One region of the Metasolibacillus sp. FSL H7-0170 genome, then DNA from elsewhere that is predicted to be linked to it. Evidence: riboswitches for the same ligand, from Rfam matches in the RefSeq annotation. Region 1 holds a riboswitch; each other region holds the start of a gene.
What was found. A riboswitch is a leader RNA that binds a small molecule or an ion and turns the genes downstream of it on or off. The one in region 1 is predicted to bind thiamine pyrophosphate.
Positions count from the first base shown of each region.

Region 2: another riboswitch for thiamine pyrophosphate. It lies ahead of thiW (energy coupling factor transporter S component ThiW); the one in region 1 lies ahead of thiM (hydroxyethylthiazole kinase).
Region 3: another riboswitch for thiamine pyrophosphate. It lies ahead of thiT (energy-coupled thiamine transporter ThiT); the one in region 1 lies ahead of thiM (hydroxyethylthiazole kinase).

Region 1 covers NZ_CP151964.1:658,312-661,594, forward strand. The annotation lists gene thiD (bifunctional hydroxymethylpyrimidine kinase/phosphomethylpyrimidine kinase) at 1-644, opposite strand, end outside; gene thiM (hydroxyethylthiazole kinase) at 650-1,396, opposite strand; TPP riboswitch at 1,570-1,670, opposite strand; gene MHH70_RS03025 (YdcF family protein) at 1,795-2,367, shown strand; gene MHH70_RS03030 (NADPH-dependent FMN reductase) at 2,944-3,283, opposite strand, start outside.
Region 2 covers NZ_CP151964.1:3,631,166-3,634,448, reverse strand. The annotation lists gene MHH70_RS16955 (C39 family peptidase) at 1-462, shown strand, start outside; gene thiW (energy coupling factor transporter S component ThiW) at 1,322-1,816, opposite strand; TPP riboswitch at 1,975-2,082, opposite strand; gene MHH70_RS16945 (5'-3' exonuclease) at 2,130-3,008, opposite strand; partial or broken gene MHH70_RS16940 (MFS transporter) at 3,074-3,277, opposite strand.
Region 3 covers NZ_CP151964.1:3,235,059-3,238,341, forward strand. The annotation lists gene MHH70_RS15080 (fructose-specific PTS transporter subunit EIIC) at 1-1,158, shown strand, start outside; TPP riboswitch at 1,261-1,368, shown strand; gene thiT (energy-coupled thiamine transporter ThiT) at 1,460-2,014, shown strand; gene MHH70_RS15090 (hypothetical protein) at 3,127-3,283, opposite strand, start outside.

The DNA.
Region 1 (3,283 bases):
GCTGCGGAAAATGTACAGCCTGTCCCATGTGTATGCGGTGTATCAATGCGTTCACTGCTCATCGCAAAGAAGGAGCCGTCAGCAAAATATACCATATCAACAGCTTCCTCACCCTCTAAATGACCGCCCTTCATCACCACACATTGCACACCGAGTTCTAAAATTTTCTTTGCCGCTATTTCAATATCCGCAACTGTTGTAATTGTAATGCCTGTAATTTCCTCAGCCTCTGGAATATTCGGTGTAAGGACGGTTGCAATAGGTAGTAACTTCGTTTTTAATGCATAAATCGCCTCTTGCTGTAACAAGCTTGCGCCACCCTTTGCAATCATAACAGGGTCTACAACAAGCTGCACACTTTGCTTGCGTAGCTCTACCGCTACGGCTTCAATAATTTCTGCGGAAAATAGCATACCCGTTTTTACAGCAGTTACTTGTAAATCCTCAAACACCGCGTTCATTTGGGCAATGATAAATTCAGGGGAAGCAGCTAAAATATCCGATACACCAAGGGTATTTTGAGCTGTTAACGCTGTAATCGCAGATGTGCCATAAACGCCTAGCTCCTGAAATGTTTTTAAATCTGCCTGTATGCCTGCTCCACCACTACTATCTGAGCCAGCAATTGTCATAACAATATTCACATTCATCAGCCTTTCGCATATTTTTCTAAGCCATTTAATACTTCTACCTGGAACGAGCCGATATATGTTGAATTGTGCTCCGCTTCTTCAGCTATTAGCTTATACGTTTGTAAAAGCGATGCCAAATTGGCTACCGGTCCTCCTTCAAGTGTTAGCGCCGCAGTACATAGTGCACTTAATAAACAGCCTGAACCTGTAACGAATGTCATGCGCTCATGACCACCCGTTACTTTTTCTATAATTTTTCCATCTGTCACAATATCTGTCGCACCTGTTACAATAACAATTGTAGCATATTTTTTGGCTATTTCTTGCGCAACAGAAATGGTATCAATATTTCCTTGCCCACTATCGACTCCTTTTGCTTGCCATTCTACACCAGCTATGGCAGCAAGCTCCCCTTCATTGCAGCGAATTAATTGGAACTGCACTTGCTGCAATAAACTTTGGATTACTTGCTTGCGATAGTTCGTTGCACCAACCCCTACAGGGTCTAGCACAACAGGTATCTCGTGCTTATTCGCCGTTTTTCCTGCCGCAAGCATCGCAGGAACTTTAGATTGGTTTAATGTGCCGATATTAATTAATAAGCCGTTCGAAATGGAGGTCATTTCCTCCACCTCACTCACTTCATCAGCCATAACTGGTGAAGCACCAATTGCTAAAAGTCCATTCGCTGTAAAATTTGCTACTACGTAATTTGTTATACAGTGAATAAGTGGATGCTGTTGTCGAATTTTGCTTATCGTCATCGTTTGCAACCTCTTTCTCCAAGTTTTTTATTTTCCGGAAAGCTCTATCGACTAATTTGAAGCTCATTTCTTTTTCAAACCTAGCCGAAAAATGAAATCTAAAATTAGCATTCGATAATAGTCGACAAAAAAAGCCCTCTAAACATAGAGAGCGTCAAATACAAGGGAAAATTACTACCGTGTACTTTGCTCCCTACGCCAGTGTTAACTGAACAGGTTCTAAGGGTCAGGTTTTAACCTTCTCAACGCCAAAAGCGTCCCCCTGCAAATTGTTGTCATTCATTATCGTAGCACTAGTTGCGAATTTTTCCAATAGATAATCTATTTTTCTTGCTAAAGAGATATAATTTGAATCTTTTTCTCCTACCACTCGTTATATTATAGCAAGAGGTGATTATATGAAAAAATGGCTTTCCATCGCAGCAGCTATTGCTGTTTTTTATGGCGTGGGCTATTACTTTCTTGACAACGAAATAAATAAAGGTACTTCCCCAAAAGCAAATGGCACAAATGATTTTTTAATTATTTTAGGTGCAAAGGTACGACCAACTGGTGAGCCTTCCTTATCCTTGCAATATCGACTTGAAGCGGCAAACGATTATTTACAAAAACACCCGCATGTACAAGTCATCGTTTCAGGCGGTCAAGGAGATGATGAGCCCGCAACAGAAGCGTCTATAATGGCAGACTATTTAATAAGTCACGGTATCTCAGCAGAGCGTATATTACTTGAAGAAGACTCCACTTCTACATATGAAAATTTACTTTTTTCAAAGGAGCTATTACCAGAGGACATTACAACAATTACGATTGTATCTAACGACTACCATTTGCAACGCGCTAAATTTTTAGCGGAAATTATTGGGTTAGAAGCGGACGTGCTTGTAGCTAAAACACCAACATCCGTAGAAGTGAAATCAAGAATGCGCGAGCGACTCGCGCTATTAAAAACATATATATTTAAGCGATAAAGACGTATATTACTTGCGATAGGCACGTCGCTCCGCGTATTCAACGCATTGATAACACACTTTGATGCGCTTATTTACCTCATTTCGATAATTGCGCAAATCTGGCATTCTTCGGGGGTTGTCTGAAAAGTCCATTTTGTTTTGACACCGCATTGAAATAAAGGTTTTCATCCCTTCCCTTTTACTGAAGGATAACACTGCTTAAGCCAATGTTTATCACATTTTTAAAGAAGGCGTTCTCTGTTTATATAAATCAATATTTTGTGAAACATCATCGCTACTGTCCAAAATGCTGGCTATGCACAGCTTTTGGGACAGACCTATTTTTTATGTAATGATTTATTTGATGAAAAAACTCTTTTATCTTTGTTAGCAAAGAGTGCATTTACAACACCTTTAGTTCTTTTCTACTAAATATAACATAAAAAATAGAGGGCGTCCAAAAACCATTTGGGGACACCCTCTTTGTAAAGTGTTTAATGATAAATCATCGTGAATATTACAAATAGATTTTAAGTATATATTTAATATAAAAGCTACACTTTAAAAATTCTTTTCCGTTAGCCTTTTTCTATTTTACTGTACCCACTCGATAAAATTATTCATAACTTTATCTAAAAATTGAATTGTTGCTTCATCTGTTAAATTACCAGCTGCATCAAATTTCGTATGGGCTGCACCAATATACACTTCATTTCCCTGTAATACAGGTGAACCTAAGCCTGAGGCAAATAAAATATCACGTAAATGCATTTGTGCCTTTACTGTTCCTAAATTGCCCATTGATGCTCCCATAATAAATGACGGCTTGCCAATCATCACTTTATCAACTCGTGATAGCCAATCAATCGCATTCCCTAAAACCCCCGGGATAGACGAATTATATTCTGGCGTAAGCCAAAGCACTGCATCAGCA
Region 2 (3,283 bases), 930 kb from region 1:
CAGCCAAATTACCAAAATTCTGCATGTGGTCCAACAACGCTACACGTTATTTTAAAGTATTTTCACATAGCCAAAGAAATTAATGATTTATATAAACAGCTAGGTACAACAAAAATCGGCTTATTTCAATGGCGTCTCATCAAAAGAATGCGCAAGTTGTTCGGTGCTAATTTTACTATTCAAGGTTGCTCGCTTGCAGAAGCATTGGCACAGCTTGAACAAGGAAATCCTGTGGCATTGAAATTCGACCAATATTTTAACCTACAGTGGCGGTCAAAAAAGAAGCCTCTATTCAAATATCATTGGGTTCCACTCATTGGCTATGAAAGAAAAGACGGGGAATTATATTTAATCATCCATGATAACGGTGGACGAGGCCGAAACAGCCAAATACGTTCATTTTGCTATGAGGACAATAAGCATGTGTTAAGCTTTGTAAAAATAGAGCAGAAAAATACATAAGGGCTATATGAAAAAGCAACTGCCTTTCCATATAGCGCTAGAACCTGCTGCTCCGTTTATCCCGCATTAACGGGCAGTAAGACGCCCACTTTAAAACTTATGTGAAAATATGCTAAGGATAAGTGGGAGATTAACTGCCCGTAAATGCCCGAGTGGTTCAACTAACAATCCGTGGAGAAAAGCATCCACGGATTGAAGGTTCACTTTATCCCGCATTAACGGGCAGTAAGACGCCCACTTTAAAACTTATGTGAAAATATGCTAAGGATAAGTGGGAGATTAACTGCCCGTAAATGCCCGAGTGGTTCAACTAACAATCCGTGGAGAAAAGCATCCACGGATTGAAGGTTCACTTTATCCCGCATTAACGGGCAGTAAGACGCCCACTTCAAAACTTATGTGAAAATATGCTAAGGATAAGTGGGAGATTAACTGCCCGTAAATGCCCGAGTGGTTCAACTAACAATCCGTGGAGAAAAGCATCCACGGATTGAAGGTTCACTTTATCCCGCATTAACGGGCAGTAAGACGCCCACTTCAAAACTTATGTGAAAATATGCTAAGGATAAGTGGGAGATTAACTGCCCGTAAATGCCCGAGTGGTTCAACTAACAATCCGTGGAGAAAAGCATCCACGGATTGAAGGTTCACTTTATCCCGCATTAACGGGCAGTAAGACGCCCACTTCAAAACTTATGTGAAAATATGCTAAGGATAAGTGGGAGATCAACTGCCCGTAAATGCCCGAGTGGTTCAACTAACAATCAGCTGGGATGAGAAACATCCCCACTGATTGAAGTTTCACTTTATGATACAGAAGCTATGCCATGTAATTTTTTGCGACGAGTAACCTTATTTTCTATATCGTTTCAAAACGCTTTGCAAATACAGTGTTGCGCAAACTTACTGCAATAATAACCCCTAGCACCGCACCAATTGCACTTGACACGAAGAAGGCTGGCATAAAAGCAAGTGCCGTAACAGATGTACCCATTAATATTTTTGCATATGGGACAGCTACTAATGATGCAATCACACCTGTACCAATCACTTCACCAATACCCGCCAGCCATACTTTATGGCTATATTTATAAGCTATAGCCGCTAAAAAAGCCCCGATGACACTACCCGGAATCGCAAGTAACGAGCCTGTTCCCGTAAAAATACGAACTAATGCTGTAACGAAAGCAATTACTACAGCTGGCACAGGTCCTAACAATATAGCACTCACAACATTGACAGCATGTTGAATAGGATATGCACGCGCAATACCTGTAGGAATCGCTACAAACATTGAACCTGCCACTGCAATGGCCACAAACAGCGCCATAACAGTTAATTTACGAACTGACATAAACAACACCTCTTTTAATTGTTATTTTTGAGCATTACTTATCAGCGGATTTGCGCAAATTATTTGCACATTTCTTTCCAAGCAAATTTTCCTCCTAAAAATAAATTTAAAAATGCCGCACCCATTGTAGAAAGGGAGCGGCATAGAGTGAGCAAATTCAATCAATGTCGCCACTTCCCTACGCTAGTGTGAGCTAGATCAGGTTCAAAGGGTCTGCATAGTACATATACATCTCAGCCTTTCAAAAGGCTCCCCTAGTGGTGCAAGCAATTTTCTTCTATTATTACGGTAATTTTGTTATTCGTCAATGTCTTTATAGACCAAGCGAACGTGCGTGGCGGATAATTAAGCGCAAGCCTTTATTATCCAGCTGTGATGCAACCGCCTCATTAAACGCAGGAACTACTAAGTCATTCAGCTCCGCTTCAATGGCTGCATCGCAATTAATTGTCGCGAGCTGATGCGAGAGCTTTAGCATGTCCATACTTTCATGGATTTTAGTACGCTGCGCAGGCTTTAGTTGGTCAAGTGCTGCTAGCACTCCCTCAATTGAATGATAGGTTTGAATGAGTTGCAGTGCTGTTTTAGGACCAATTCCTTTGACACCCGGATAGCCATCGCTCGCATCCCCCATAAACGCCTTCACCTCAGCAAATTGCTTTGGGGCGATGCCATATTCTTCGCGAAAGCGCTGCTCTGTGTACGTATCATATTCTGTATAACCCTTTTTAGTAAAAGCGATTGTTGTCTTATCATTTAATAATTGTAATAAGTCGCGGTCACCGCTAATGACAGTAATCTCCGCATCGTCTTTCCATTTCTCAATCATGGAGCCGATTAAATCGTCTGCCTCCAAGCCGCTAATGCCGAAGTTTTTCCAGCCCATCATTTCTGATACATCCTTCACCATATCAAACTGTGGCAGCATTTCTTCTGGTGGTGCAGGGCGGTTTGCTTTATATCCCTCGAATAAATCATTGCGGAATGTATGCATGCCCATATCCCAACAAACAGCTAAATGTGTCGGCTTCATCAAGTTTTGAGCTGTTAAAACATGACGGGCAAAGCCTTGTACTCCATTTGTTGGCGTGCCATCCTCTAAACGAATATATTGTTTCATCGCAGCGGAGGCGAAAAATGAACGAAATAGTAGTGCCATGCCATCAACAATAAGTAAATGTGGTTTTTCCATATGTATTCCTCCATTCCCCCTTAGCATAACATGACGCTAGCGAAAAAGTCATTTTGCGCCTGCTTCTAGCGTCTTACATAGGCGAAAAGAGTCATGCCTACACCTAGTGCAGCACAAACTAAATACATTTGTGAATAAGGTAGTAAATCTGCGACTGATCCCATCACTCCCCCTCCTAAAGTAATACCTAAGTCTGCTGTCGCAATAAATAGACCAAGCAGTATGCTACGATTAGCGCTCGGCAATACAAAGGTTAAATAGGTTGTTAAAAAATG
Region 3 (3,283 bases), 1.3 Mb from region 1:
CGCTTTGCTGGGAAGCATGTGATTCAAGTGCCAGTAGCAGATGGCATTCGAAAAACGCAGCAGTTAATTGAGCGTGCGTTAGAGCAAGATGCACCTATTCATACAGCAACAGGAAAACAGGAAGGAACAGAAAAGGAGAAGCGCTCAGGCTTTTACAAGCACTTAATGAATGGTGTATCAAATATGCTTCCGTTTGTTGTTGGTGGCGGTATTTTAATCGCAATATCGTTTATGTTTGGAATTAAAGCATTTGACCCGACAGATCCTTCTTATCATCCAATTGCCGAAGCATTGAACACAATCGGTGGTGGTAATGCATTTGGTTTAATGATTCCAGTATTAGCGGCATTTATCGCGATGAGTATTGCAGACCGACCAGGCTTTGCACCGGGGATGGTTGGTGGCTTCATGGCAGCAACAGGTGGGGCAGGTTTTTTAGGTGGTTTGATTGCAGGGTTTTTAGCGGGTTATTTAGTGCTTGGTCTGAAAAAAGTATTTGATAAATTGCCTACGTCACTAGAAGGAATTAAGCCTGTACTGCTTTATCCTCTATTTGGCATTTTATTTACAGGACTTATTATGATGTACATTATAATTGAGCCTGTAAAAGGGGTAAATGAGGCAATTACATCGTGGTTATCTAGCCTCGGGACAGGAAACTTAGTTATGCTTGGTTTATTGCTCGGTGGTATGATGGCAGTTGATATGGGTGGACCGATTAATAAAGCGGCCTTTACATTCGGTATCGCTATGATTGATGCGGGAAATTTTGCACCACATGCAGCAGTAATGGCAGGGGGTATGGTGCCACCATTAGGTTTAGCACTTGCGACAACATTTTTCAAACGCAAATTTTCCAAAAGGGAAAGAGATGCAGGGAAAACATGCTATATTATGGGCGCATCTTTCATTACAGAGGGCGCAATTCCATTTGCAGCAGCAGACCCAGTCCGAGTGATTCCAGCTTCAATTATAGGTGCAGCAGTAGCAGGGGCATTAACGATGATATTTGGTATTGGACTTCCTGCGCCACATGGTGGTGTATTCGTTTTCCCTGTTGTTGAAGGAAACCCAATCCTATACTTGCTAGCAGTAATAGTAGGTTCCATTGTCACAGCGCTTATTGTTGGCTTATTGAAAAAGCCAGTAGCTGAATAACTAGATATGCATTAGTTAACTACTTTCAGTAATCCACTAAAACGTATTGAAATACAAAGCGATATTCAGTACAATGAAACTGTTCTAACAAATAAATCATCATATGACCACAAGGGGAGCCGATTAAGTCGGCTGAGATTGTACACTCGTTGTACTGACTCTTTGAACCTGTAAGTTAAAGCTTGCGTAGGGATGTGGATAGAAACCGACTTCTAAGCGATGTTAGGCTCTGTCCTAACATTGCTTTTTTGTTTTCTATTCTTCCTCTTGGTTCCAATGAACAAAAGAAAGGAGACTTGTTATGAACAATAAAAATTTAGTAATTTTAATGGAAATCGCGATTATGGCAGGACTTAGCTTTATTTTAGGCAAGCTGGCATTTAGTCTTCCACAGGGCGGCTCAATAAGCTTTGGCATGCTACCAATTGTATTAGTAGCGTTTAGACATGGTGTACTTGCTGGTATGGCAACAGGATTTCTTGAGGGTATAATCAGTGCGATGATGGGCGGCTATATTTTGCATTGGTTTCAGGCCGTTTTAGATTTTGGGCTAGCCTCAACGGTAGTTGGTTTGGCAGCAGTAATGCGCAAGCCACTATTAAATGCGCTTCATGAAAAAAATAAAAAAGCGATTACACAATATATGACGATAGGCGTTTTGCTCGGTGCTACTCTTTCGTTTATTACGCATGTGTTATCAGGTGTTGTGTTCTTCTCTCAATATGCAGGAGACCAAAACCCATGGATTTACTCAATTATTTATAATGCAACACATATGATTCCGTCTGCTATTTTAACAATAATTGTAGGCTCTTTATTGTTTTCAACTGCGCCAAGATTATTAAAGGTAGCATAAAGTAAAATATCAAGAGGTTATCTGAAAAATCATTTTGAGACGACCACTTTGTACCGAAAGCGAAGCGATAGGTACAAGCATTTTAGCGAATATTTGATATAGAGTTAGGGAGGCTGTCCAAAAAGCCGTGCATAGCGGGCATTTTGGACAGTAGCGATGATGTTTCACAAAATGTTGATTCATATAAAGTGAACCTTCAATTAGTGGGGGCTTTGCCCCCCACTGATTGGTGATAGAGGAACACAAGCTAGGATCTTCGCATCCTGCGAAAACGCTTGTGTGACCAACATCGTGTTGGCCTCATTCTTAGTTTTTACAGGCTGTTTGATCCCCCACTTAAACATCCTGTTTTTATCTGCTGTTTTGAAGTGGGGGTCTTACAGCCTGCTTCTGCGGTTACTCGTCGCAAACAAATTTGTTAATACGCGATAAACAGAAAACGCCTCTTTTAAAAATGGGATGGACATTGGTTTTAGCTGCGCTATCCTTCAGTAAAAGGGAAGCGATGAAAACATCGATTTCAATGCGGTGTCAAAATAAAATAGACTTTTCGGACAACTCCCTTTGGTAGTTGATGAAAATGAATGAAATTTTCAGCCAAGAGCTATAGCAATAAGCAGTCCAAAGGATATTGAGCAAATTAGGATAATTGGGACTAATAGAAGACCTATATATCTTAATAATCTACTCCCTGTTTTCATTTTGAAGCCTAAAACCCCCACTACAAAGCTCAAGATAAAACAAAGCAGTCCTACGCCACAAAATATATAAAACAAGGTTACCTCCCAAGTAGTAAGAGGCGGTGGTCCTCCAGGCGTAGCTATACTTCTATTCCACCCTACTGACACACTTGAAAGAATAAAAAATAGCATGCCTAAAACTGCAAGAATTATTGAATATATGGAAAGCCTATTCATAAAAAACCCTCCTAATCAAACCATTTATAATTGATGATTTTAGCAAAGAAGAAAGGGCTGTCTCAAAAATCGAGCTTCTCCTCAGTACAATGAAAAATTAGCTTTATGCTTATTTTAAATTTTACGCCTTGGCATAATTGATTTGAATAAGCAATACCAAAAACGACCAAAATACCGACTTAGCACGGTTGCCTCCTAAAGCGTTTCTTTTAATAATGCTTTAATACGTCGTTTATCCGCATACATACTTTGATAAATCCAAAGACCTTGCTTATAAAAAATATCAGCAGATAAATGAAAGCCTAAAGAAAGGGCAATTACGTGAAATAATACGGGCATGTAAAAAAGAATA